2 regions of the Stenotrophomonas sp. GL_101 genome follow, and region 2 is predicted to be linked to the other one. Evidence: predicted binding sites of a transcription regulator. Region 2 holds the regulator's gene; the other holds the start of a gene.

Region 1 (14,179 bases), 2.2 Mb from region 2:
CGATGCGCCCGTGCAGCTGGCCGTGCGCAGCGGCATCGACCAGCGCGGCCACTTCGGTTTCCACGGTGGTTTCCAGCGCGCGGCTGCGCCATTCCACCGCCGCGCCCAGCAACTGGCCGTCGTCGAGGATCGGGTTGACCACCAGGTGGTAGCGGGTGCCGGCGTGTTCGATTTCCTGCTGCGTGGCCCCTGCCGTCGCCAGCGTCGCGGCGAGCCCGGCAAACGCCGGATGCAGGGCCTGTGCGGGCTGGCCACGCCAGCTGGCCTCGTCGAGCGACAGCTCGGCCAACAGCGCGCGGTTGAGAAAACCGATGCGGCCGTCCGGCTCCAGCACCATCAACCCGGTCTGCGCGCTGTCCAGCGCCTGGCGGGCGCGGGCGTTGTCGCGGGCGGCTGCGCGCTCGGCATCGATACGGTCGCGCAGGCGCTGCTGCATGTGCACCAGGCGCTGCGCCAGCTGGCCGATTTCATCATGCGGATTGTGCACGGCCAGCACCGTGTGCAGCCGATCCTCGGCGATATCCTCGGCAAAGCGCAGGGTATCGGCGATCGGCCGGCGTACCGCGCGCAGCACCAGCACCAGGCTGGCGATCAGCACCAGCGCCACTGCACCCAGGGTCAACCCGAACAGCAGCGTCATCGCCCGGGCCTGGGCCTGCTGGCGGCTACGGGCACGGTCCAGCGCGGTGGCCTGTGCGTGCTGCAACTGCTGCAGGGCCGGGGTGATCTGCGCGGCGGTATCGGCCAGCGATGCCGCCTCCACATCGAGTCCTATCCGCGCGGCGGTATAGGCCAGCAACCCGGCCTGGTAAGTATCCATGGCGGTACGCAGCGCTTGCTGCGCGGCGGCGGGCAGGGGCAGCGCCGACAGCGCCAGGTCGAACGGAAGCTTGGCATCGCTGGCGCGATCGGTATGCACCGAATCGCCGGTGAGCAGCAACAACGCTTCTTCACGGCGCATGGCCTGCCATTGCCCGGCCAGCGGCGCCAGCGCGTCGCCGTCGAGCAGGCCGGCCAAGGCCTCGGCACTGCCCTCCAGCTGGGCGCGCAGGCCGGCATCGCCCCGCCCCATCTCGTCCGCGCGCGCGTTCAGGGTGTCGATACCCTCGGCGAATTCCCGCACGCGCGTGGCCAGCGTATGCAGTGCGGCGGTGGTACCGGCATCGCGCCGGTGGTGCTGCAGCTGCGCCAGCGATTGCTGCAGCTGGTGTTGGGCCTGCCGCAGCGCGTCGCGATCGGCGGCGTCGAAGCCGATGGCATAGCGGGTCTGCAGCAGGCGCGCTTCAGCCACCTGGGTCGCCAGCGCACCGGCAAGGGCGGCATCGTGCTGGTGGATGGCGAACGTATCGGCGGCCCGCTCGCTGTTGTAACGGGTCCACGCATAGACCAGGGCCACCACCAGCAGGCCGCAGCCGCAGACCAGCAGCGCGGCCTTCAACTTGCGTGCGACACTGAGCCGGCGCAGGGCGTGCAGCGGCAGGGTGAACAGATGCAACGGAAACAGGCGGCGGGGGAGGGCCGACATCACGTACTCCAGGCGTAAGGACGCCTCTATATCGGCCGCACCCACCATGACTTTAGGCCACGCCCGCATCCACCCTGCAGCACTGCTGGCCTGTGCCCGTTGTAGCCGCTGCAGGCGACGGCAAGATGACCAATCGCGCGCCGTGCCGGACCGCGACACAGCGTTCCACCACGCCTGCCCTCCCCCGCCTTGACCTCAACCGTGGTTGAGGCGGCACCGTGGCCTCCTCCTTTCGATACCCTCCCTGCCATGGATACCCAGCACCTCACCGACTACCTGCAGCGCCTGGGCTGGGACACACCGCCAGCCCCTACGCTGGCCACCCTGGCGCGGCTGCAGGAGCAGCACAACGCCACGTTCCCGTTTGAAACGCTCACCACGCTGCTGCGCGATGCCGTCGCCATCGACCTGCCCAGCGTGCAGCACAAGCTGCTGCATGAAGGTCGCGGCGGTTACTGCTTCGAGCTCAACGGGATGTTCCTGGCCCTGCTGCAGCAGCTGGGGTTCGATGCGCGCGCGATCGCCGCGCGGGTGGTCATGGACGCTCCCGATGGCCCGCTGGCCGCACGCACGCACATGCTGGTGCTGGTGCACCTGGAGGCAGTGGACTACATCGTGGACGTCGGCTTTGGCGGCAACACGCCCACCGGCCCGCTGCGGCTGGACCATCGCTTCGCCCAGCCAACCCCGCACCAGCACTACCGGCTGGACCTGCAGCACGACCAGTACCTGCTACAGGCCGAGGTTGCCGGTGAGTGGCGGCCGCTGTATCGCTTCGACCTGCAGCCACAGGCACCGATCGACCATGTGGTGGGCAACTGGTATGTGTGCACGCACCCCGATTCCTCCTTCCCCGGCCAGCTGCGGGTGGCCCTGGCCGGCCCCGGCTGGCGGCGCACGATCGGTGCCGGGGCCTACACCATTCACCGTACCGGGCAGCCCAGCGAGCGTCGCGCACTGGTCGATGCAGCCGATGTGCTGCGCGTGTTGCGGGATGACTTCGGCATCACCGTACCGGTGCACCCGCGCCTGCACGATGCGATCGCGGCATGGCTGCGTGGCGCGGCATGAGCGGCCGCGCCACGCATGAGGTCAGCGCGTGACCGGCAACGCCAGCACCGCGGCGGTGGGCATGACCGCACCGAAGGCATCGGAGATTCCGGTCAGCGCGGCCCGGTGCAGTTCCGCGGCCGAGACCACACCGTTGCCGTCATGGGCGGCAATGCTGCGCGTGGCCACCGCATCGGATGGCACGATCACCTCATAGCCCAGCGGAGCGGCATCGCGCGCGGCGGCGGCGACGCAGGCATGGGTCATCAGCCCGCTGACGATCACCGTCTTGATGCCTTTGGCCTTCAACTGCGCATCCAGGTCGGTGCTGGCGAACACGCTGACCGTGTTCTTCTTCAACAGCGCGTGATGGGGCGCCGGCTGCATGCCCGCCACCAGGGCCACCCCATCGCTGCCGTCGGCGAACACCGGCGCGCCGGCCGGATTGACATGCTGCACATGGAACACCGCGATGCCGTTGGCGTCGGCCATGCGTACCAGTTGCTGGCTGTTGGCCAGGGCGGTGGCGCCGTCGGGAATGTGCAGCTTGCCGGTGTAGTACTCGTTCTGGAAATCGATCACCAGCAGCGCGGTGCTGGCGGCCTCCAGCTGCTGCGGCGCGCTGGCACCCCCGAGGGTGCGCAGGGTCGGTGCGTCGACGGGGGTGGCGGCCGTGGCCGTGGCGACGGCCAGGCTCATGCCGGCGACAAGGGGAAGAATGAGGCCTTTCATGGGGACAACTCCTGCAGGGGCAATGGGGTGGGCGCGGCGGCGGCAGGGCGCTGCCACCGGCTGCAGGCAGTGTTGGGCAATCGCAACGCCGGCAATAGTGGCCCGGATGCCATTTGTTGCTAGGATCGGGCCATGCCGACCCCACCTCCCCTGCACCGCGTTGCCGTGGTTGCCTACCAGCACATCAGCCCCTTCCACCTGGCCGTGCCGTGCATGGTGTTCGGCGAGGACCTGGCCCGGCTGGGCGCGCCGCGCTACGCGCTGACCGTCTGCACCGCCGAGCCGGGACCGCTGCAGACCCCGGCCGGTTTCAGCATCGGCGTGGAACACGGGCTGGACGTACTGGCCGCCGCCGACACCATCGTGGTGCCGGCCTGGCGCGATCCGGCCGAACCGGCACCGCCGGCGCTGCTGGCCGCCTTGCGCGCCGCGCACGCGCGTGGCGCGCGGCTGGTGGGGCTGTGCCTGGGCGCGGTGGTGCTGGCGCAGGCGGGCCTGCTCGATGGGCGTCGTGCGTCCACCCACTGGGTGTTCATGGATGACGTGGCCGCCCTGCATCCCCGCGTGCAGCTGCAGCGCGACGTGCTGTACGTGCAGGACGACACCCTGCTGACCTCCGCCGGCACCGCCGCGGCAATCGACTGCTGCCTGCACATGGTCCGCCAGGACCACGGGGCCGAAGTGGCCAGCCGGGTCGCACGGCGCATGGTGGTTGCCCCACACCGCCAGGGCGGGCAGGCGCAGTACATCGAGCAGCCCCTGCCGACCCGGTTTGGCGATGACCGCCTGGCCTCGGTACTGGAGTGGGCGCTGTTCCACCTGCACGAGCCGATCGGCATCGACAGCCTGGCCGAACGCGCGCGTATGAGCCGACGCACCTTCACCCGGCATTTCCGCGCGACGACCGGCACCACCTTCAACCAGTGGCTGCTGGACCAGCGCCTGGCCCGCGCGCAGCGCCTGCTGGAGACCAGCGATACGGCGATGGACAGGGTTGCCGAACAGGCCGGGTTCGGTTCGACGGTGTCGCTGCGCAGCCATTTCAGCAGTGCCTACGGCGTATCGCCGGGGGCCTACCGGCGCACCTTCCAGGGCAGCGGACCGGCACTCGGTGGCGTGGCCGCCGACGCCGGCCGGTAAGCACGCAGCAGCGGCAACGGGTCATACGCCCCGTCGCGCCCGTAGATGCCCCAGTGCAGGTGGGGCGGCGTGCCCTTGGCATTGCCACTGTCGCCGACGTATCCCAGCACGGTGCCCGCGCTGACCACCTCACCGCGCGCCAAGCCCTCGCGCCACCGGTCCAGGTGGGCGTAGTAGTAGCGTTCGCGTGCCGGCCCCAGCACCCATACCTGGCGACCACCGAGCCCGCCCTCGCGCACGTCCACCACGATGCCGTCGCTGGCACTGCGGACGGCAGTGCCGCGTTTGGCGAAGATGTCGATCCCCGCATGGGTACGGTCACGCCCGCGCGGCGCGCCGAAGGTAGCGGCGATGCGCCGGGCCGCCACCCCTTCCACCGGTACCGGTAGCGCGCTGGGCGGCGGCATCCTCACCAACGTCCACAGCGCACGCGGTGCCTGCGCCCAGGGGCTGTTCCACAGGCTGGCCAGGGCCAGCGCGCTGGCGGCGAGCACCAACAGGCGTACCCATCCGCGGCGCAGGCGCCGCGCACGGGACGGGGCTGGGTCGGGCCGTTGCGGGTGCAGCGGCCGGTTGGGCGGTACGGCGGCGGTCATGCGGGATCCAGGTGGACGGGCATCCCCAAGGGTAGGCAGCGTCTGTGCGCTGGGCATGAAGTGGCGTCCACACCACAGTGACCGCAAAGATGGACGGTGGCTTCACGGCGAATCTGCTGAACTGCCGCTGTCGCCGGGGAAATGTCGTTCACCCTTCCCTCCGCTGCATCGTCAGCAGGCTGCTATCGAAGGCCCCACCATGACTATCGCATTGAAGATCTTTCTGCTGCTCGGCGCCGTGTTGTACGGGGTGCCCGCGCTGGTGTGGTGGATCAATCATCGCCGCGCCATCCGCGCCCGCCAGGACCTGGCCGCCATCAGTGCCCAGGGTGCGCCGCGATGACCCTCACCGTGCAGGCCCATTGAGCTGACCGCCTGATCGCCGGGGAAACCGGACTGTCCTTCGGCAGGGGGCGGCAACGACTGCAGCTGCGCATCGCAGTCCGTGAGCTTGCAGCGGGCGCCCCGGTCCAGCGGGTATCCGAACGCCTGGGGTACCAGTCGGCCACTGCCTTCATCACGATGTTCAAGAAGGCATTGGGGCTATCGCCAACCCGCTACTTCGCGGCGCGCTCGCGCAGCCAGGCAGTTGGCACCCAAGCGCTGGAATAGCCGTTTCGGGCAGTGTCGGTGCGGTTACTGCTGGCCCTGAAGCCGCGCCTCCAGGTAGCGCTCAGCATCGGCGCGTGTAGCAACAAGGACCGGGCCCTGTTCGTCGCGCCAGAACGGCAACCGCCATTGTGGGTCGCGACATTTGCTGAGCACGCAGACGGACAGGTTCCCATCCGGGCGCTGGACAACGAGGCTGACCCGATCCGAATCCGGCAAGTAATGCTCGACAAGGACGCTCTCGCCCTGGCCCAGCGGGACGCCCCAGAGGGCGCCGTATCGCTCTTCCCACCTCATCGGGGTTTCAAGGAGCGCATCATCCACGCTTGGCACCGCGACCGCGCGAGGCAGGCCGCGGGGGAAGTCCACTCCCATACTGCTGCCACCATGCCGCCAGTGCTTCCATCATCGGCCCAAGACCCAACGCCTTGGCGGTGATCTCATATTCAACCCTCGGCGGCACCTCCGCGAAAACGGTTCTTGAGACCAGTCCGTCCTCTTCCAGCTCTCGGAGCTGAGCGGTCAACATGTGTTGGGTGATCCCCGGAATTGCCTTGCGCAACTCCCCGAACCTGTAGATGCGTTGATTCAGCAGCCACATGATTTCCAGCTTCCACTTTCCCGAGAGCAGGGCGAACGCGCGACGCATTTCCTCATGCATGTTCAGTTCGCTGCCCTCATTAGTATTCTTTTCCATACTAAGCCCTGTTATTTCATCCTACTTGCGGCGTTTCATCTTAGTCGACATTCTCCCGGCACGTCGAAAACGCCGACAAGCACGGGATAACCTCATGGCCGCCAGCTACATCTACTGGATCAGCACAGCACTGCTGTCGCTGCTCTATGTTTCTTCAGCACTGCTTTATGCAATCAAAGGCGCCTACGTGCGCAGCGCGCAGGCCGAGCTTGGTTTCTCTGCCAGCTACCTGGTGCCCTTCATGGTGGTGATAAAGCTGCTGGCGCCGCTGGTGATCCTGTCACGCATCAACGTCGGGCTCAGCGACCTTGCCTACGCGGGAATTCTCTACCACCTGCTGCTGTCGGGGCTGGCGCACCTGGGGGTTGGCAAGCCCAAGGACGCATTCCCCGCTGCCTTGGGCCTGGTACTTCTGGTCGCTTCGTTCGCAACGCAGAACCTCGCGCGTGACACGCCCTCCCCCTATGCGCCGGCCACGGCCACCGTCGCTGGCGCGCTGCCGGCCAGCGGTTACTACGCAGCGTTCGTGCTCGATCCGGACGGCCACAACATCGAGGCGGTTTTCCATGATGCCTCCCGGCGCTGAGCCGCCCTTGCAGGACGTTGGCGACCTCGCAGCAGACCGTTGTGAACTTCATATTGAGGGCGAGCGCGTTGCGTTGCGTACAAGCATCGCGGTGTCCGAGGCGGAGCTGGTGCTCCGCCTGGCCAACGTGCTTGCCGACGATACAGAGGCACCGTCACGGCTGCTGGCGTTCGTCCAAGCCCAGGTGGATGGACAGGGCAGTGCTACGTCCCGCGTTGCCATGACAGGGGATGACTACGCCGAAGAGGTTGCTCGCAAGATCGCGATCTTCGCGTTGGGCCTGGTTTTCACCCATCAGGAGGCTAGGCGCACGGTGGCCGATACAGTTGCGCGAGGCGGTTCAAGGGTATCGATCCGCCTGTGCGGTGGCGCGGTCATGGTCTGCCTGGAAGATCAGGCTGCGCCATCCAGGACCTGGCACTTCACCGCCCTTGATACAAAGGGCCCTGCGCCTCTGCACTGACGTCCACGACAGGTTCGCCGGGCGGCGGTGCGGCACAGATCCTTCCCCTGCCCCATCCTGTGCAACACCGCGTGTGCGCTCTACCATGGGCGATGCTGGGACTCAGCCCACACCGGGAGTTGGATCATGGAAGGCTTGAGCCTGGTCACCGCCGAGGTGGCCGACACCGAGGTATTGTTCCGGCTGATGCAGCTGTATTACTTCGAGGCATCCTCGTGGAGCGGCGAGGAAATCCGTCCCGACGGCCTGTACGACTGCGCACGCGCCGATGTTGAGGCGACGCTTCGGGAGCAGCCGCACTGGGCGCGGCTGCTGTGGTTCAACGGCGTCCTGTGCGGATTCGTGCTGGTGGACGACATCGATTTCCAAGGCCGCCGCCTCCCCGAACTGGCAGACCTGTTCGTGCTGCCTACCCATCGTGGCAAAGGCATCGCCGCTGCCGTTGTCGCAGCCCTGGTCACGCCGGGCAGCGGCCAGTGGCTGTTGGCCACCTATCGCAACGACCACGGTGCGTACGCGTTCTGGCAACGAAACCTGCCGAAGATGGGGATGGCGGTCGAGGTTTGCGTCGCGTCCGAGGCGTCCGATTTCCGCTCGTTCCTGATAGGCGCGCGGCCGAGCTGAATCCCGGGGCTTCGCCACGCTTGTCTCCACATCGATTGGCACCGATGCCCTTGCGCTGGTAGGTCACCACCGTGGGTGGTGACGCTGTTCGCCGCAGGTCGGCGCCGGAGGCGTCACACGCAAGGGCATCGGTGTCCGGCGCTCGCCCCCCCCCTGCCGCCTGAACTCACCCACCCTTGCAACGCGCGTGGTGCTTTCCCACAGAGGGGAAAAGAACCTTTTTTACGCCGGCAGCAGCCGGCTATTGCGTGCTGCGGTCCACATACGGCCGCGACTGCAGGATCAGTACCTCATCGCCGACCACGGCCCATTCAATGTCCTGGTCCACGCCGCCCAGCGCCTGCCGGGTAGTGCCCGCTATCGTTGCCAGGCGCACGATGAGTGCATCGGTCAGCACCTGGCGTGTGCCGGTGATGGGTACTTCGCGGACGCCGCCCCCTGCCTTGGCCACCAGCTGTGTCTCTTCAGCGGACCGGCTCAACACCTGCACCGCCTTGGACCAGGTCGAGTACATCACTTGTTCGGCCTGGCGCTTGCCCTCCACCACCCGAATACCCAGCCCACGCTTGGCCGAGATATAGGTGATGTGGCGGCGGGCGGCATCGAATGGATCCCGGGTAATCATCACTCCCGAACTGTCCGAGGGCGCGGCACGCTGCACCAGCACGGCCATCGCCACCGCATCCTGCCCCAGTCCGGCCGCCGTGCGCGCCTCGTAGGCCTCGAAGTTGTAGACCGACGCCCACACCGTCTGCACTGCGTTGGCCACCGCATCGCTGCGGGTCACATTGGGAACCGTGGTGTACAGACCGGCACCACTGAAGCCGGGCAGGTCTTCGGAATTGGACGAGCTGCGTACGAACACGCCGGCGCCCTGCAGTTGACCCTGCCATTGCGCGTCCAGCGCGCGAATGAAGGCCGCGTCGGGTGCGGCGCGGGTGATCTCCGCCCGCAGCGCTGCCAGTGCCTCACGACGCACGTTGGGGTCGGTACTGAAGCCCGGGCGACGTTGCAGTTCGGCCAGGCGCGCCGGAATCTGCAGGCGCTGCATCATCGCCTGATGGTGCGAGAACGGGATGCAGAAACCATCCGGTACGCGCGCGGCAGGGGGCAGCGCCGCTTTCAGCGTGCCGAGGTTGGCGGCCTTGACGCCACAGTGGCTGCTGTCGCGCGCACGCAGGACCGCCAAGGGCTTGAGCGCGGTCACCGTCAGGTCCGGACGCGGCAGGTTGCGTGCCCCCGGGCTGGCCGCGGTGGCCGACGGGGTCCGTGCCGGACGCGTCAGTGGCGTCACCTTGTAGTCGTTGTGGGTGACCTCCAGCTGCACCCAGCGCCCGTCGTACTGGCGCAGGGCATTGCGTGCATCGCGCAGATACACGTTGGGAATGCCCCACCCCTTGGCCAGCAGGTTGACGTGCGACAGCAGGGTGGACGGGCGCTGCGTCACCAGACCGGCGACCGGCGCCAGCGCAATGGGCACCTCATCCAGCACCGGGATGTCGCGCGGCGACAGCGCGCGCAACTGCGCCTCGGTCCGTACGATCCGCAGCCGTCCCTCGGCACGGCCGGTGTTCAGTGGCAGGAAACGCTGCTCGCGCAGCAGCGCTTCCTGGGTGACGAAGGCCAGGCCCATTTCGCTGGCCAGCTGCTCCTGGCGGGTGGAGTTGCTCTTGAAACGGATGGCCTCGCCGAATGAAGCGCGGACCACCTGGTCGGTCTGGCGCAGCAGGGGTGCGGTGAGCTGGTCGCCTTCCCAGAACTCGTAGGTGTAACCCGGCAGATCGCGTTGCCAACTCGCGGTGCCAAACAGGAACCGGCGCTGTGGGTCGCGGTACTGCGCATTGAGTGTGGCCTTGTCCAAGCCGGGCAGCAGCCGCTGGCGGCGCACGAACTGCTCGTGCAGTGGATGCCGGGGCGTGTTGATGTAATAGATGCGCCCCGCATTCTTGCGGTCGATTACGAAGATCAGGTGCGGCATCTCCAGCGCGGTGCCGGCGTTGTAGACGCGGGCCAGCTGCATGAACTGCGCGCGGCTGTCGATGCGCGACAGATAGTCCGGCCCCGCCACCTGTGCGGGGGCGTCATCGGTGCCTGGGCGGTACTCGTAGGGCGAGGGCTTGCGAGCAGTCTGTGCCGTCGCGGTGGCGGTGCACCACAGCAACATGACGATGGTGGCCAGCGCCAGCAGATGCAGCCGCCCTGCGCGATACGTACGGGCTCGTTCCATGATGCCGGTGCGGGAGTGGGGAGCGAGGATGATAAGCCAGTACAGGGGGCACAACGTGCCAACATCACGCTGGCACAGCGCCCTTCGTCAAAATTAAAACACCTGCTTGAAACACCCCTAACTTCGCCGAACTGGACACCATCCACCGCTTCCGCCAGACTTCGCCCTTTCCCGCTTCGTGGCACCCATGGCGAAACTGCTGGTCCTGCATGGCCCCAACCTCAACCTGCTCGGCACCCGCGAGCCGGGCGTGTATGGGCACACCACGCTGGCGCAGATCGACCAGGCCCTTGCCGCCCAGGCGCAGGCCGCCGGGCACGCGCTGGAGCACCTGCAGTCCAACGCCGAGCACAGCCTGGTGGACCGGGTGCAGGCCGCGCGTGAAGACGGCACCGCCTTCATCCTGATCAACCCGGCCGCGTTCACCCATACCTCGGTGGCCCTGCGCGATGCGCTGGCCGCGGTGGACGTGCCGTTCATCGAAATCCACCTGTCCAACCCGCATGCACGCGAGCCGTTCCGCCAGCACAGCTATTTCAGCGACAAGGCGGTGGGGGTGATCTGTGGCTTCGGTGCGGACAGCTATCGCTATGCGATGGATGCGGCACTGACCCGCCTGCAGGCTACTGGCGCCTGATGAACCTGCTGCGCGCCCTTGCCTGCGTGATGCTGTCGGCTGGCCTGTGTGCCGGTGCCGTGGCGTCCGACCGCGAGGACGAGGGTATCGACTGCGCGCATCCGACCACCACGATGGAGAGCGACCTGTGCGCCTCGGACGTGGCGGCCGCCGCCGACGTCGAACTCAATACCGTCTATGCGCAGGCGCGCAGGCAACTGCGCACACCGGCCAACGGCGGCAGCTGCAGTTACTGCGGCAACGCCGAACAGCAGCTGGTGCAGGCCCAGCGCGCCTGGATGCAGCTGCGCGACCACGACTGCGACGCGGTATACGCACTCAACTCAGATGGCACCGCGCGCAATGGCGCGCAGATGCGCTGCCTGATCACCCATGCGCGCGACCGCATGCGCCAACTGCGCGACTTCTACGAATTGCTTTGACCCGAGCGCACCGCGCTTTCCACCCCAATCACCACACCACATCACAAGCCAAGAGGCCACCATGGATCTCCGCAAAATCAAGAAGCTGATCGACCTGCTGGAAGAGTCGAACCTCGCCGAAATCGAAATCAAGGAAGGCGAAGAATCCGTGCGCCTGTCGCGCGCCCCGGTCGGCACCTTCGCGCAGATGGCTGCCCAGCCCGCGCCGGTGTATGCCGCGCCGGCCGCTGCTGCCCCGGCCATGCCGATGCAGTCGCCCACCGAAGCGTCCACCGGCGGCACCGCCAAGCCGGGCAATGCCCTGCCCGACGGCCACGTGCTGCGCTCGCCGATGGTCGGCACGTTCTATTCGTCGTCTTCGCCGGAAAAGCCGGCCTTCGTCAGCATTGGCCAGCAGGTCAAGGAAGGCGAGACCCTGGCCATCATCGAGGCGATGAAGATGTTCAACCCGATCGAAGCCGATGCGTCGGGCACCATCGTGGCCATCCTGGGTGAGAACGGCCAGCCGGTGGAATTCGACCAGCCGCTGTTCGTGATCGGCTGAGGGGCAGACCATGCTCGACAAAATCGTCATTGCCAACCGGGGTGAGATCGCGCTGCGCATCCTGCGCGCGTGCCACACCCTGGGCATCCGCACGGTGGCCGTGCATTCCACGGTCGACCGCAACCTCAAGCACGTGGCCATGGCCGATGAATCGGTCTGCATCGGTCCGGCGGCCTCGGCCGACAGCTACCTCAACATCCCGGCATTGATCGCCGCGGCCGAAGTAACTGACGCGCAGGCGATCCACCCCGGCTATGGCTTCCTGTCGGAGAACGCCAACTTCGCCGAGCGCGTGGAAGAGTCCGGTTTCATCTTCATCGGCCCCAAGGCCGACACCATCCGCCTGATGGGCGACAAGGTGGAAGCGATCCGCGCGATGAAGGCCGCCGGCGTGCCGTGCGTGCCCGGCTCGGGCGGCCCGCTGGGCGAGGACATCGTGGCCAACACCAAGATCGCCCGTGAGATCGGTTACCCGGTCATCATCAAGGCCTCTGGCGGCGGTGGCGGTCGTGGCATGCGCGTGGTGCATGCCGAAGCGTCGTTGAAGACCTCCATCGAGACCACCAAGAGCGAGGCCAAGGCCGCGTTCGGCAATGGTGAGGTGTACATGGAGAAGTTCCTGGAAAATCCGCGCCACGTGGAGATCCAGGTACTCGCCGACGGCCAGGGCAACGCAATCCACCTGGGTGAGCGCGACTGCTCGATGCAGCGCCGCCACCAGAAGGTGGTGGAAGAAGCACCGGCACCGGGCATCAGCGCCGAAGACCGCGAGCAGATCGGCAAGGTCTGCGTGGAAGCCTGCATCCGCATCGGCTATCGCGGCGCGGGCACCTTCGAGTTCCTGTACGAAGACGGCCGCTTCTACTTCATCGAAATGAACACCCGTATCCAGGTGGAGCATCCGGTGACCGAAATGGTGACCGGCATCGATCTGGTGGTGGAGCAGCTGAAGATCGCCGCCGGCCAGAAGTTGTCGCTCAAGCAGAGCGACATCGTGCTGACCGGCCACGCGATCGAATGCCGCATCAACGCCGAAGATGCCGAAACCTTCGTGCCGAGCCCGGGCCAGATCACCGCGTTCCACCCGCCCGGCGGCCCTGGCGTGCGCGTGGATACCCACATCTACGCCGGCTACCGCGTACCGCCGAACTACGACTCGATGATCGGCAAGCTGATCGTGCACGGCCCGGATCGCGAAACCGCGATCGCGCGCATGCGCGTGGCACTGAGCGAGATGGTGGTGGACGGGATCAAGACCAACGTCGCGCTGCAGCAGCGGATCATGCGCGACAAGGGCTTCCAGGCCGGTGGGCAGAACATCCACTACCTGGAAAAGCGCCTGGCCGAACGCAAGACCAAGTCGATCGCGTTGACCTGATCGACGGCACCATGCGTTACAGCAGAAAGGCGGGGATTACCCCGCCTTTTTGTTTGCTTCCGATCGGGTGGATCGTACCGACCAACGGTCGGTACCTACCGTGCGCGGCATGAGTGCCGGCATCGGCAGCGCACGTACCGGCGCCGGGTACAGCAACGACTGCAGGCCGTGCAGCGCATACCAGACCCGGCAACAGCACCCACCGCAACGGGCGCGCAACGTCGGCGCCCGCCGCCCTGTCCGGGCTCAACGCGAGGCGTCGGCCGACGTCACCTGGGTGTTGCGGACCGGCGCCACGCCCTGCGACGAGGTCGGGTCGACAATCACCATGGTCTCGGTGGAGCCATCGGGCCAGACCACCTGGAAGGTGCTGCCGGCCGGCAACGAGGCGAACGGCATGCCGCTCTGCGCGCGATACACCGCAGCCACCTGGCTGGCACCGGCGCGGCGCACGTCTTCATTGGCCTTGACCGAGGTCAGCTTGACCTTGGACAGGCTGCGATAACGATCCTCGTAGGTATCGATCATCACCAGGCCCACCGCACCGGCCGAGTACGCCACGAACAGTACTACCCAGAACCAGAACTTGGCACCGTGCAGGATTCGACGGTAATTCATCGCCCTTTCCTCTGCTTGACCAGCAATTCAACCAACGTTTTCATTTTCCCCGCACCTTGCCGCGAAACCGCGGCGTCATATACGAAGGCGCCAAAATCCTGGCCGCCGTCCTGCGAACAGATCCCTCCGTTCGCGCAGAAATTGTTCATCAGCACGCTGTCCGGCCCGCAGGCCATGCCCAGCTCACACGCCGCCAACCGCCAGGCCAGTTCGCTGAACTGATCGCCGGCCACCATTCCCTCCATCGCGCGGTCGCCGCTGGCACGCACGCCCATGCCGGTGGACAGCGCCATGTAGGCTTCCGGGTCGCGCGAATCCATCACCCGCTCCA
Region 2 (14,179 bases):
GGCGGCATCACCAGCAGTGCCAAGGCCTGGATGACCCTGGCGCTCAGTCCGGAGCCGGGCCTGCGGCTGCATCCGCAGGCGCTGTTCGGGCACTTCGGGCATCTGCTGCTGCAACTGCTGATGGGCATGTGGCCCCTGGTGCTGGTGTGCCTGCTGGCCAGTTTCCTGTCGCCGGTGGTGATGGGCGGGCTGCGCTGGTCGAACAAGTCGCTGATGCCCGATTTCAAGCGGCTCAGTCCGCTGGCCGGAATGAAGCGGCTGTATGGCCCGGAGGCGATCGCCGAGTTCACCAAGTCGCTGCTGCGCATCGCCTTTGTCGGTACCGCCGCCGGGCTGGTGGTGTGGCACGGCGTGCGCTCGCTGCGCGACCTGCTCAACCAGCCGCTGGAAGCAGCCATGGTCCATGGCCTGGGCTTCACCCTGAAGCTGATGCTGGCCACCGGCGGGGCGATGATGCTGCTGGCCGCCATCGACGCGCCGTACCAGCGCTGGAACTGGATGCGCAAGCTGAAGATGACCCGTGAGGAGCTGCGCCGGGAAATGAAGGAAAGCGAGGGCAGCCCGGAAGTGAAGGGCCGCATCCGCCAGCTGCAGCAACAGATGTCCAACCGCCGGATGATGGAAGCGGTACCCACCGCCGACGTGGTGGTGGTCAACCCCACCCACTACGCGGTGGCCTTGAAGTACGAGGGCGGCAAGATGGGCGCCCCTACCGTGGTGGCCCTGGGCGTGGACGAAACCGCCCTGCGCATCCGCGATGTGGCCGACGGCAACAGGATCGCGATCGTGTCCGCGCCGCCTTTGGCACGCGCCTTGTATCGGGAAGGTCAACTTGGAAAGGAAATTCCCGTGAGACTGTATTCGGCCGTAGCCCAGGTCCTGTCCTACGTTTACCAGCTGCGCACCTGGCGCGGCGGCCCGATGCCGGCAGCGCCGAGCATCGACGTGGATGAATTCGGCAAGGGGGGCCGCGCATGAGCGCCCAGCCCGCCGGTGCCGGCATGAACGTACGCAAGGCGCTGGACATGATCCGGCATGGCATCGGCGCGCCGCTGATCGTGCTGGCGCTGCTGGCCATGGTGGTGGTGCCGCTGGCGCCGCCGGTGCTGGATGCGCTGTTCACCTTCAACATCGCCATCTCGCTGATGGTGCTGCTGGCGGTGGTCTACGTGAAGCGCCCACTGGATTTCACCATCTTCCCGATCGTGCTGCTGATCACCACCATGCTGCGGCTGGCACTGAACGTGGCCTCGACCCGGGTGATCCTGCTCAATGGCCAGAACGGCCACGAGGCGGCCGGCAAGGTGATCGCCGCGTTCGGCGAGTTCGTGATCGGCGGCAACTACGCGGTCGGCATCGTGGTCTTCGCCATCCTCACCATCATCAATTTCGTGGTGATCACCAAAGGTGCCGGCCGGGTGTCCGAAGTGACCGCGCGCTTCATCCTGGATGCCATGCCCGGCAAGCAGATGGCCATCGATGCCGACCTCAACGCCGGTTTGCTGACGCGTGAAGAGGCCAAGGCCCGACGCGAGGAAGTCCGCGAGGAAGCCGACTTCTACGGTGCGATGGACGGCGCCAGCAAGTTCATCCGCGGCGATGCCATCGCCGGCATCCTGATCCTGTTCATCAACATGCTCGGCGGCCTGGCCGTGGGCGTGATGCAGCACGGCATGCCGTTCGGCCAGGCCGCCGCCACCTACACCCTGCTCTCCATCGGTGACGGCCTGGTGGCGCAGCTGCCGGCGTTGCTGGTGTCCTCGGCGGTGGCCATGCTGGTCACCCGCGCCTCGCGCTCGCAGGACATGGCGCAGGCGATGATGGGCCAGGTCTTCGGCCAGTACCGGGCGCTGACCATTGCCGCGGCGATCCTGGGCGTGGTTGGCCTGGTGCCAGGCATGCCCAACGTCGCCTTCTTGACGCTGGCGGCCATCCTCGGCTTCGTCGCCTGGAAGGCCTGGAAAAAGAGCACCGCCGCCGCACGCACTGCCGAAACCCCGGCCGCCGGCCGCAGCGACACCCTCGGCCTGCCCGGTGCGGCGCCCTCGCCCACCGCCGAACTGACCTGGGACGAACTGCGCCCGGTCGACCCGCTGGGCCTGGAAGTGGGGTACCGCTTGATCCCGCTGGTGGACAAGAACCAGGGCGGCGAATTGATGGCGCGGATCAAGGGCGTGCGCCGCAAGCTCACCCACGACATCGGCTTCCTGATTCCCTCGGTGCATATCCGCGACAACCTGGAACTGCCGGCCACGGCCTACCGCCTGCTGATCCACGGCGTGCCGGTGGCCACCGCCGAGATCCACCCCGACCGCGAGCTTGCGCTGGACCCGGGCAGCGCGCTGGGCGCGCTGGAAGGCATCGCCGGCAAGGACCCCGCCTTCGGCCTGGATGCCACCTGGATCCAGCCCCACCAGCGTGCGCATGCCGAATCGATGGGCTACACCGTGGTCGACCCAGCCACCGTGGTCGCCACCCACCTGTCGCACCTGATCCGCGAGCACGCCCCGGAACTTCTCGGCCACGAAGAGGCGCAGCAACTGCTGGCCAACCTGGCCAAGAGCGCGCCCAAGCTGGTCGAAGACCTAACGCCCAAGGCGCTGCCGCTGTCGGTGGTGGTGCGGGTGCTGCAGAACCTGCTGATCGAACGCATCCCGGTGCGCCAGCTGCGCAAAATCGTCGAATCACTGGTGGAGAACGCCCCGGCCAGCCAGGACCCGGCCGTGCTGACCGCGGCGGTACGCAACGCGCTGGGCCGCTTCATCGTGCAGGAGATCGCCGGGATGTCCGCGGAGCTGCCGGTGTTCACCCTCAACCCGCAACTGGAACGCGTCTTGCAGGAGTCCACGCAGGGCAACGGCGCCGCGCTGGAACCCGGACTCGCAGAGCGACTGCACCAGAGCCTGGCCGAATGTGTCAGCAAGCAGGAAGCGAAGAACGAGCCGGCGGTCGTGCTGGTGCCGGGCCCGGTACGTGCCGCGCTGGCACGGCTGGTGCGCCACAGCGTCCCCTCGCTGTCGGTGCTGGCCTACAGCGAGGTGCCCGAGGACAAGCGGCTCAAGCTGGTCGGAACGATCAGCTGAGCCGGAACTCCGACGGCAACGTGCCAGAAAACAGACACCCCATTTTTCGACAACACCGCAGCAGGACATAGAGGGAAACCCGGACCGTGCAGACCACCGACAACCAGCGCTTCCCTTCCACTACTCCGCCGCCCCAGTCCCGGTACCACAGCATGAAAATCAAACGCTTCGTCGCCTCCGATATGCGCTCGGCCATGAACCTGGTGCGCAAGGAACACGGTCCTGATGCGGTGATCCTGTCCAACCGGCGGATCGAGGAAGGCGTCGAGATCGTGGCCGCGGCGAACTACGACGAAGGCGCAGTGCAGCGCGCGCTGGAGGCCGCACGCAAGGACGTGGCACCGCCGCCGGCACCGCGTCCGCGCAGCGCTGCCGATGCGGTGATCGCCGCGGTCACCCGGCGCCGGGCGCCGGCATCGGCGCCCGAACCGGTCGCAGCCACCACCTCGGCCGTCGCTGCCTTGGCCCGTGCGGCCGTCGGTGCCACCGGCCGCACCCTGGACACCGCCAACGAAATCGTGCCGCCGCCGGGCAGCAGCGGCTTTGCCGCCACCCTGGCCCGCGCCGCCGTGGCCCCGCCGTCGGCCATGCCGGCGCTGCCGGAACAGATCTTCGCCCCGTTCAACGTCGAGCAGGCCGCTGCCGCGTCACCGGCCCCCGCCGAGCCGGCCGTCGCGATTGCCGCCCCGATCAACCGCGCGCGCTTCATCATCGATCCGCCGCACGACGACGCGCCGCTCTACCCGATGCACATCCCGGCCGCCTCGGTGGCGATGCCGCCGCTGCCGGTCAGCGTGACCGTGACCGCCCCGGTCCAGGCCTTGCCCGCCGTGGCAGCCGAGGCGCAGGCGCCGGTTGCAGCACGTGTCGACAATCCGGCACCGGCCACCGCCGGTGAACCGGCGCAGGCCCAGCCGCTGCCCGTCGCCGAACTGGTGGTGGTGCCGCGCGATGACGAAGAAATCCGCCAGCTGCGCCACGAGGTGGCCGGCATGCGCCAGGTCATCGAGCGCGAGATGCACCGCTTCACCGACGAGCGCCTGCGCGGTTCGCCGGTGCGCGCGGCCGCGCTGGACCTGATGGACGAGTACGGCTTCGACGCCGGCATCAGCCGCGACGTGGCCATGCAGATCCCGCTGGACACCGAAGCCCACCGTGGCCGCGGGCTGATGCTGGGGTTGCTGTCCAAGAAACTGCCGATCGCCCCGGTCGACCCGCTCGAGGCCGGCGGCGTCATCGCCCTGGTCGGCCCGACCGGTGCCGGCAAGACCACCACGATCGCCAAACTGGCCTCGCGCTTCGCCGAGAAGCATGCCGCCCGTGACGTCGCCCTGGTCACCACCGACACCGGCCGCATCGGCGCCCGCGAGCAGCTGTACGGTTTTGGCCGCCAGCTCGGCATCGCGGTGCACGAGGCCAACAGCGGCAGCGACCTGAACCAGCTGCTGGAGCGGCTGAAGGATTACAAGCTGGTGCTGATCGACACCGCCGGGCTGGGCCCGCGCGACCGCGCGCTGGCCGCCCAGCTGCAGTGGCTGCGCGCCGCCGAGCAGATCCGCACCCTGCTGGTGCTGCCGGCCAACACCAGCTTTGGCGACATGGACGAAGTGGTCCGCCGCTTCAGCGCGGCCAACCCGCAGGGCGTGGTGCTGAGCAAACTGGACGAAACCGGCCGCTTCGGCACCGCCCTGTCGGTCGCGGTCGACCACCGCCTGCCGATCACCTGGGTCACCGATGGCCAGGACGTTCCTGAAGACCTGCACCGGGCCAGCGCCGCCAATCTTGTACTTCGCCTTGAAGATTTGCGCCGCGCGGCCGATATGCCCTGCAACCCGGAGTTGAACCATGCCGTCGCGTGAGTACGCCAAGTTGACCAAGACCTTCCCGTTGTCTGCCACCCGCAGCCAGCCGCTGGGCCCTGTGCGCACCATCGCGGTGACCGGCGGCAAGGGCGGCGTGGGCAAAACGAACGTGTCGGCCAACCTGGCCGTCGCGCTCGCCGACATGGGCAAACGCACGCTGCTGCTGGACGCCGACCTCGGCCTGGCCAACATCGACGTGATCCTGGGCCTGCAGCCCAAGGTCACCCTGGCCGACCTCGTCGCCGGGCGCTGCACCCTGGAAGAAGTGATCCTGGAAGGCCCGGGCGGCGTACTGGTGGTCCCGGCCGCCTCCGGTCGCCGGCACATGGCCGAACTGCAGCCGGCCGAACACATCGGTCTGGTCAACGTGTTCTCCGAACTGGAGCGCGAGCTGGATTTCATGGTGGTCGATACCGCCGCGGGCATCACCGATGGCGTGCTGACCTTCTGCCAGGCCGCACAGGACACCGTGGTGGTGGTCTGCGATGAGCCGGCCTCGATCACCGACGCCTACGCGCTGATCAAGGTGCTCTCGCGCGAGCGTGGCGTGGACCGCATCCAGGTCGTGGCCAACATGGTCCGCGACCCCAACGAAGGCCGCGTGCTGTACGAAAAGCTGACCCGGGTCTGCGAGAAGTTCCTCGCCGATGTCTCGCTCAACTACCTCGGCTGCGTCCCGCAGGACGACTGGCTGCGCCTGTCGGTGCAGCGCCAGCAGCCGGTGGTGAAGGCCTATCCGTCCAGCCCGGCCGCACTGGCGATCACCGAGATCGCCCGCCGCACCGCGCGCTGGCAGGCCCCGACCGAACCGCGTGGCGGGGTGGAGTTCTTCCTCGAACGCATCCTCAAGCAACGTGGGGTGACCGTATGAAAGGCGCCGCCCGATACAAAGAAGTGCAGCGCGTTGCCGCCAACGAATGCATCGCCCAGCATTCGGACCTGGTCCGGCGCATCGCCCACCACCTGGCCGCGCGACTGCCGGCCAGTGTCGAGGTCGATGACCTGATCCAGGCCGGCATGATGGGGCTGATCGAAGCCTCGCGCAGCTACGACGCCGACCAGGGCGCGTCGTTTGAAACCTATGCCTCGATCCGCATCCGCGGCTCGATGATCGACGAGATCCGTCGCGGCGACTGGGTACCACGCTCGGTGCACCGCCGCGCCCGCGATGCCGCCTCCACCATCCGCCGGCTCGAGCAGAGCACCGGCCGCGCCGCCAGCGCCACCGAAGTAGCCGCGGCGATGGACATGCCGCTGCCGGACTACCTGCGCCTGATGGAAGACGCCGCACGCGGCCAGGTACTGAGCCTGGAATCGCGGATTGAAGACCAGGGCGAACTGGACACCGTCGCCCAGGGCGGGCCTACCCCGCAGCAGGTACTGGAGCGCGGTGAGTTCGGCCGTGAACTGGGCCATGCGATCGGCCTGCTGCCCGAACGCGAACAGTTGGTGCTGTCGCTGTACTACGAGCAGGAACTGAACCTGAAAGAGATCGGCGCCGTGCTCGGCGTGAGCGAGTCGCGCGTGTGCCAGATCCATGGCCAGGCCGTCCTGCGCCTGCGTGGCCGATTGAAGATCTTCGAGGCGGCCGATGCCGGCCTCGAGAACCATTGATACCGAGGAAAGTGCTTTGAACAAGAACATGCGTATCCTGATCGTCGACGACTTCTCGACCATGCGTCGTATTGTCAAGAACCTGCTGGGCGATCTGGGCTTCACCAACACCGCCGAAGCCGAGGACGGGCATGCCGCGTTGTCGATGTTGCAGAGCCAGCCATTCGATTTCGTGGTGACTGACTGGAACATGCCGGTGATGACCGGCATCGACCTGCTCAAGGCGATCCGCGTCGACCCCAGGCTCAAGACCCTGCCGGTGCTGATGGTCACCGCCGAAGCCAAGCGCGAACAGATCATCGAAGCGGCCCAGTCCGGCGTCAACGGCTACATCATCAAGCCGTTCACCGCGCAGACCCTGGAAGAAAAACTGGGCAAGATTTTCGAACGACTGGCAGCAAGCGCCTGATGGATACCCTCAGCGACAAATCCGCGCTGGTGCAGCGCCTGCAGGACGCGCTGGCAGCGCTGGAAAGCGGTGACGAAGCCGGCTGGCGTCAGCAGATCGACGCACTGGCGGCCCTGCGCACCCAGCCGATGATGGCCGGGCTCAACCGGCTGGCCCGCGAACTGGGCCAGGCGCTGGGCGAACTGCCCAGCCTGCCCAGCGAAGCGGGCGAGCTGGACGATGCCTGCGCGCGCCTGGACCACGTGGTGGCGATGACCGAACAGGCCACCCACCGCACCCTGGACCTGGCCGAAGAATGCCGGGCGCTGACCGAGCAGGTACGCGCCAACGGGCTCACCGCCGACCAGGACCAGCAGCTGGACCGGATCCGCCACAACCTCACCGAGATCGCGCTCACCCAGAGCTACCAGGATCTCACCGGCCAGATCATCCGCCGCGTGGTGGGGATCGTGCGCCGCGTGCACGAGGGTTTCGGCGCGCTCGGCCTGCCACCGCAGGAAGACGCCGCGCACAAACGCGACAACGGCCTGGCCGGCCCGGCCGTGACCGGCCTGGATCGCCACCAGGTATCACAGGTCGACGCTGACGACCTGCTTTCCGATTTGGGGTTGTAAGACCATGAGTGCTGTTCCAGACGATATTGCGGCCGACTTCATCCTCGAGGCCCAGGAAATCCTGGATCGCCTCGGCGAACAGCTGGTGTCGCTGGAGCAGTCGCCCCAGGACGCCGACCAGCTCAACGCGGTGTTCCGCGGTTTCCACACGCTCAAGGGCGGTGCCGGCTTCCTGGGCATCCAGGCGATGGTCGAGCTGTGCCACGCCGCCGAGGAAACCCTGGGCATGGCACGCTCGGGCAAGGCCACGTTGCAGGCGCATCACTTCGATGCGGCCCAGCAATCCCTGGATTACCTGCAGTCGATGCTCGATTCGGTGTCGGCCGGCACCGAGCCCGGCTATGCGCCGCCATCGCTGATCGCCCAGTTCGACGTCAATGGTCCGGCCAGCCCGGCCGCGGTCGCTGCGACCCCGCCGGCCGGCGGCGAGCTGATCACCGACGACGAGTTTGAAGCGTTGCTGGACCAGTTGCACGGCGGCGCCGCGCCCACGGCCGTGACGCCCCCCCAAAAGACCGATGACGGTCTGATCGGCGAAGACGAATTTGAAGCGCTGCTGGACCAGCTGCATGGCGGCGCCGCACCGGGCACCACGGCCGTGGCCGCCGTGGCCGCGCCGGTGGCGCGTGCACCCTCCGTTGCGCCCCGGCCGGCGGCCAACAAGCCGGTCGCCGAAGCCGAACATACCGTGCGCGTGGACACCAAGCGCCTGGATGCGATCGTCAACCTGATCGGCGAACTGGTGCTGTCGCGCAATCGGCTCAAGACCCTGCGCGCGCGCCTGCACGACGAAGAACTCGACCGTGCCGTGTCCACCCTGGACATCGCCACCGCCCGCCTGCAGTCGGCGGTGATGCGCACCCGCATGCAGCCGGTGGGCAAGGTGTTCTCGCGTTTCCCGAAGGTGGCCCGCGACGTCGCCCGCAACCTGAACAAAGAAGTGGAGCTGGAGCTGGTCGGCGCGGAAACCGAGCTGGACCGCAACCTGGTCGAAGCACTTGCCGATCCGCTGGTGCACCTGGTGCGCAACGCGATCGACCATGGCGTGGAAACCCCGGAACTGCGCGAAGCGCAGGGCAAGCCACGCAGCGGCCATGTGCGCCTGTCGGCGCAGCAGGAAGGCGACTACGTCAGCATCGAAGTGCAGGATGACGGCGCCGGCATCGACCCGGAGCGCCTGCGGCAGAAGGCCCGCGAAAAGGGCCTGATCGATCCGGAAGCGGCCGCGCGCCTGACCAGTGAGGAATGCCTGCACCTGGTGTTCCTGCCGGGCTTCTCGACCAAGCAGGAAGTGACCGACATTTCCGGCCGTGGCGTCGGCATGGACGTGGTGCAGTCGCGCATCCGCGAGCTCAGCGGCCAGATCCAGATCCAGTCCGAGCTGGGCCGCGGCAGCCGCTTCATGATCCGCGTGCCGCTGACCCTGGCGATCCTGCCGACCCTGCTGGTGCAGGCCGGCGAAGACGTCTATGCGTTGCCGCTGGCGCGGGTGATGGAGGTGCTGCACGCCCCCAACACCTCGCTGGGCTGGTTCGATGGCCGCGCCGTGCTCGACCGCAAGTCGCACACCCTGCCGCTGGTGGACCTGCGCCACTGGCTGGCGGTCGACCCGGCCCCCTCGCCGCTGCTCACCATCGTGGTGCTGCAGGCCGGCGAAGCCCGCTTCGGGCTGGTGGTGGACCAGGTGCGGGGCCGCGAGGAAGTGGTGATCAAGCCGCTGCCCAAGGCCCTGCGCGGCCTGCGCGGCTACGCCGGGGCAACCCTGATCGGCGATGGCCGGATGTCACTGATCCTGGACGTGGACGGCCTGCGCTGACGCAGCCTCTCAAGTCCCCTTCACGCAAGCCGATAACGGACCCATGGACAGACTCAGCCTCATTGGACTTTTCCTCGCCCTGGCCTCGCTGGTCGGCGGCAGCATCCTCAAGGGGGCCGGCCTGGCGTCGCTGTGGTCGCCGGCCGCATTCGTGATCGTCATCGTCGGCACCATCGCCTCGATCCTGCTGCACACCTCCCCGGCGGTGTTCAAGCACGCCTTCAAGATCGTGCGCTGGGTGATCCTGCCGCCCAGCAGCGACCGCCACGCGCTGATCAAGCAGATCGTCGAATGGAGCAACATCGCGCGCCGCCAGGGCCTGCTGGGCCTGGAAGCACAGGTGGACGCGCAGAGCGACCCGTTCCTGCGCAAGGGCCTGCAGCTGCTGGTGGACGGCGTGGAGCCGGAAACCATCCGGCACATGATGGAAATCGAACTGGGCAGCCAGGAGCACCGGGACCTGGCCGCGTCCAAGGTGTTCGAGGGCATGGGCATCTACGCCCCCACCCTGGGCATCATCGGCGCGGTGCTCGGGCTGATCGCGGTGATGAAGAACCTGGCCGACCCGAGCAAGCTCGGCCACGGCATCGCTGCCGCGTTCACCGCCACCATCTACGGCATCGCCTCGGCCAACCTGCTGTTCCTGCCGGTCTCGGCCAAGCTCAAGAGCGTGATCCACCACAACAGCCGCGACCGCGAGATGATCATCGAAGGCCTGATTTCGATCGCCCAGGGCGAGAACCCGCGCAACATCGAAACCAACCTGTCCGGGTTCCTGCACTGACATGGCCCGTCGCAGGCACCACGAAGAGCATGCCAACCACGAGGCCTGGGCGATTCCCTACGCCGACCTGATGACGCTGCTGCTGGCCTTCTTCGTGGTGATGTACGCCATTTCCTCGCTCAACGAGGGCAAGTACCGGGTCATGGCCGACGCACTCACCACCGCCTTCGGTGGCGCGCCGCGCACCATCAACCCGGTGCAGGTGGGCAACCAGCAGGTGCAGGGCGGCGGCTGGGACAGCCCGTCGGTGATCAAGGCCGGCAACCGTGTCGGCCCGGCCGCACCGGCCCCCTCCAACGACCCCACCCTGCTGCCGGCGATGGCCTCGCAGATGCGCATGCCGGTGTCGGTACGCAACCAGGAACAGCTGCAGCGCGCCGAGCGCCAGCTCAACACCATTGCCGACCGCCTCACCGCCACCCTCGCCCCGCTGATCGAGCGCGGCATGATCACCGTGCGCCGCACCGAGCTGTGGATCGAAGTGGAGATCAACAGCGACATCCTGTTCGTCACCGGCTCGGCTTCGCTGGACGTGCATGCGCGCGACACCCTGTCCAAGCTGGCCCAGGTACTGCACGACGCGCCCAACGGCGTACGCGTGGAAGGCCATACCGACAACGTGCCCATTGCCACCGCGCTGTTTCCCTCCAACTGGGAACTCTCGGCCGGGCGCGCAGCCAGCGTGGTGCATCTGTTCGCCGACCAGGGCCTGCAGCCGTCGCGGCTGGCGATGGTCGGCTATGGCCAGTTCCGCCCGCGCGAAGACAACGCCAGCGCCGAAGGCCGCAACCGCAACCGGCGGGTGATGGTGATCATCCTGGCCGATACCGCCCAGGGCGTGGACCCGATCGGCCCGCAGCTGACCGCCGAGTCCGATCCGGCCGCACGGCCCAAGACCCCTACCGTTACCCCCATCGCCCCGGTGCAGTTGCCACCGGTGCCGGCCGGCAGCCGCATTGGCGCCGCCGTTTCCCCCGCAATGAAGGAGTGAATCCAATGCGCATCTGGGCAATCGCCAACCAGAAGGGCGGCGTGGGCAAGACCACCACCAGCCTGGCCCTCGGCCGCGGCCTGGCCTCGCTGGGCCACCGCGTGCTGCTGATCGACCTCGATCCGCACTCCTCGCTCACCCGCGCCTTCGGCGTGCCGCTGGACCCGCCGCCGCCGGGCGTGCTGGAACTGTTTGGCGCACCACCGGCCGAGTTGTCCACGCTCAGCCGCCCCAGCAACATCCCCGGCCTGGACTACATCTGCGCGCAGGCCGCCCTGGCCACCCTGGAGCGCCGCAGCGCCAACCAGCCTGGCCTTGGCCTGGCCTTGCAGAATGCACTGGCACGCCATCGAGGCCAGCACGATTACATCCTGCTCGACTGCGCACCCACGCTGGGCCTGTTGATGATCAACGCGTTGGCCGCTGCCGACCGCCTGATCATCCCGACCCAGGCCGAGCCATTGGCCCTGCACGGGCTGGACGGCATGGTCCGCACCGGAGAGATGGTCGAGCGCTCGCGCCGCCGCGACTTGCCGATGTCGATCCTGCCGACCCTGTTCGACCGCCGCACCCGCGCCGGTAACGAAACCGTCAAGCAGATGCAGGACAAGCACGGCCTGCGTGTCTGGGAAGACGCGATCCCGGTGGACACGCGCATCTGCAACGCCGCCAGCCTGACCGTGCCCTCGCAGTCGGAGGAGTACCCCGGCCGTGGCCTGGCCGCCTACCGGCGCGCACTGGAGTGGATCCTCGCCGACGACGCGCTGCAGATGGAGCGCGCGGCATGAACGCCATCGGCGTGCTCGACGACTACCTGGAGCAGCTGCTCGGCGACGCGGTGGCACGGGTTGAACCGGACACGTTCGATACCCCCACCGCTGCCGGCTCGCCCGGCAACCTCGACCTGCTCGATGAACTGATGAACGACCCGGCGCTCGGCCCGGTGGTAGCCGCCAGCGACGCGCGCCCCGGTTGGGACGACCTGCCCGACGAGGTACTGCACGACAACGCCCCTGTCCCGGCAGCACCGGCAGTGGTCGAGCCCCCCGTCCAGGTGCCTGCCGCGGCCCCACCAGCGGCTCCCGTGGCCCGCGCCATGCCCACACCTGCCCCGCTTCCCACGCCGGTCTTCACCGCGCCTTCGGCACACAGCCGCCCGGGCAGCTGGCAGGAGCTGCAGGCGCAGGCGCGCAACCCGGCCTCGAGCCCACGCGAGAACCGGCGCGCCAGCGAGCGCACCTCGCGCTGGCTGCGGCTGCGGTGCGGTGCCCAGGCCTACGCACTGGAACTGTTGAAGGTGCAGGAAGTGGTACTGCCGGTACCGCTGCTGCCACTGCGTGGCACCGCCTCGGCGATGCTGGGCATCATGAACCTGCGTGGCCAGGTGGTACCGGTCATGGACCTGGGCCTCCATCTCGGCGCCGGCCCGGCCCAGGAAGACGCCAACACCCGCATCGTGGTGCTGGAAGAGAACGGCGAAACCATGGGCCTGCGGGTATCGGCCGTGGAAGATGTCGCCAACCTCACCGATTCGCAGATCGAGCCGCCGGACACCGCGCGCATCTGCCAGATCTCCAACGACCTGTTCCGGGGTGTCGCCCGGGTCACCGCGCAACCGATGATCCTGCTGGATGCGACGCAGTTGTTGAACTGAGGGCATCGCGCCGACGCGGCCGCATCCACGCCCTGTGTGGATGCGCCTGGCGCCCCACGCTAAAGGTTCGCCGAAATGCGCCGTTATAGATCACGGAACCGTTTGTCCGGAGCAACGATGAGCACTGTGGCCCTGGGGACTGATCTCGGCATCGAGACCAGCACCGAGCTGAAAACCCGTCTGGCCCCCTTGGTGGACCAGGCCGGCGCACTGACGCTGGATGCCAGCGAAGTGGGCCGTATCCATACCGCAGCAATGCAGGTCCTGTGCGCATTCGTCGCCGCCCGCCGCCAGGCAGGCCACCCGACCGGATTCGACGGCTGCACTGCCCCCTTCCGTGATGCCGCGCGCCTGCTCGGCATCACCCAGGCCCTGGGCCTGGACGCACCCCATGACAACCTGAAATCTGTGGAGAACGCTGCATGAGCGCACGTATCTTGGTGGTGGACGACTCGGCGTCGATGCGCCAGATGGTCTCTTTCGCCCTCACCTCGGCCGGCTTCACCGTCGAAGAAGCCGAAGACGGCGCCGTCGCGCTCGGCCGTGCCAAGGGCCAGCGTTTCAACGCAGTGGTGACCGACGTCAACATGCCCAACATGGACGGCATCGCTCTGATCCGCGAGCTGCGCCAGCTGGCCGACTACCGCTTCGTGCCGATGCTGATGCTGACCACCGAATCGGCCGCCGACAAGAAGTCCGAAGGCAAGGCCGCCGGCGCCACCGGTTGGCTGGTCAAACCGTTCAACCCCGAACAGCTCGTCGCCACGGTCCAGAAAGTCCTGGGCTGATCGCACCGGCTTTTCCCGCTCCATCCTTTTCCCTTCGCAACCGGACCCCACGCACCATGAGCATGGATCTGCAACGTTTCCACGCCACGTTCTTTGAAGAAAGCCGCGAGGGGCTGGATGCGATGGAGGCTGGCCTGTTGGCACTCGAATCGGGCCAGCAGGACCCGGAGATCATCAATTCGGTGTTCCGTGCCGCGCATTCGATCAAGGGCGGTGCCGGCACCTTCGGCTTCGATGCGATCGCCGCGCTCACCCACGTGCTGGAAACGCTGCTGGACGAACTGCGTGCCGGCAAGCGTGCGCTGGAAGCCAGCGCCGTGGATGCCATGCTTTCGTCGGTGGACGTACTGCGCGCCCTGCTGCGCGAGGCCGAACACGGCCAGCCGGCCGATCCGCAGGCGGTCGCCGCGGTCAAGGCACGCCTGGAAGAAGTGCTGTCCGGCCAAGCCGCTGCCAGCGCGCCGGTCGCTGCCGCCAAGGTCGATGACATCCCCGAAGCGTGGCAGATCGGCTTTGTGCCCTCGCCTTCGCTGTTCATGAGCGGCAACGATCCACTGCGCATCA

What was found. Region 2 encodes FliA, which starts transcription of late flagellar genes. Its sites were predicted from a motif close to TAAAGTTTNNCNNNCNNNGGCCGATAA; they were not measured.
Region 1: a site for FliA is predicted at 1,554-1,580, ahead of AC3IR9_RS18680 (methyl-accepting chemotaxis protein). Genes of this name have one in related genera too.

What each region holds. Positions count from the first base shown of each region.
Region 1 is NZ_CM174432.1:4,252,054-4,266,232, forward strand. Features, by position in the region: gene AC3IR9_RS18680 (methyl-accepting chemotaxis protein) at 1-1,525, opposite strand, end outside; gene AC3IR9_RS18685 (arylamine N-acetyltransferase family protein) at 1,775-2,596, shown strand; gene AC3IR9_RS18690 (isochorismatase family protein) at 2,618-3,307, opposite strand; gene AC3IR9_RS18695 (GlxA family transcriptional regulator) at 3,440-4,447, shown strand; gene AC3IR9_RS18700 (M23 family metallopeptidase) at 4,381-5,043, opposite strand; gene AC3IR9_RS18705 (hypothetical protein) at 5,243-5,386, shown strand; gene AC3IR9_RS18710 (helix-turn-helix domain-containing protein) at 5,422-5,655, shown strand; gene AC3IR9_RS18715 (hypothetical protein) at 5,680-5,976, opposite strand; gene AC3IR9_RS18720 (winged helix-turn-helix transcriptional regulator) at 5,969-6,349, opposite strand; gene AC3IR9_RS18725 (hypothetical protein) at 6,444-6,935, shown strand; gene AC3IR9_RS18730 (hypothetical protein) at 6,916-7,398, shown strand; gene AC3IR9_RS18735 (GNAT family N-acetyltransferase) at 7,534-8,022, shown strand; gene AC3IR9_RS18740 (PEP/pyruvate-binding domain-containing protein) at 8,264-10,249, opposite strand; gene aroQ (type II 3-dehydroquinate dehydratase) at 10,437-10,886, shown strand; gene AC3IR9_RS18750 (lysozyme inhibitor LprI family protein) at 10,886-11,308, shown strand; gene accB (acetyl-CoA carboxylase biotin carboxyl carrier protein) at 11,370-11,852, shown strand; gene accC (acetyl-CoA carboxylase biotin carboxylase subunit) at 11,863-13,230, shown strand; gene AC3IR9_RS18765 (hypothetical protein) at 13,477-13,848, opposite strand; gene AC3IR9_RS18770 (hypothetical protein) at 13,845-14,179, opposite strand, start outside.
Region 2 is NZ_CM174432.1:2,059,991-2,074,169, reverse strand. Features, by position in the region: gene flhB (flagellar biosynthesis protein FlhB) at 1-978, shown strand, start outside; gene flhA (flagellar biosynthesis protein FlhA) at 975-3,083, shown strand; gene flhF (flagellar biosynthesis GTPase FlhF) at 3,236-4,942, shown strand; gene AC3IR9_RS09260 (MinD/ParA family ATP-binding protein) at 4,929-5,816, shown strand; gene AC3IR9_RS09255 (RNA polymerase sigma factor FliA) at 5,813-6,559, shown strand; gene cheY (chemotaxis response regulator CheY) at 6,576-6,968, shown strand; gene AC3IR9_RS09245 (protein phosphatase CheZ) at 6,968-7,582, shown strand; gene AC3IR9_RS09240 (chemotaxis protein CheA) at 7,587-9,398, shown strand; gene AC3IR9_RS09235 (flagellar motor protein) at 9,442-10,182, shown strand; gene motD (flagellar motor protein MotD) at 10,184-11,173, shown strand; gene AC3IR9_RS09225 (ParA family protein) at 11,179-11,961, shown strand; gene AC3IR9_RS09220 (chemotaxis protein CheW) at 11,958-12,827, shown strand; gene AC3IR9_RS09215 (STAS domain-containing protein) at 12,945-13,253, shown strand; gene AC3IR9_RS09210 (response regulator) at 13,250-13,615, shown strand; gene AC3IR9_RS09205 (chemotaxis protein CheA) at 13,672-14,179, shown strand, end outside.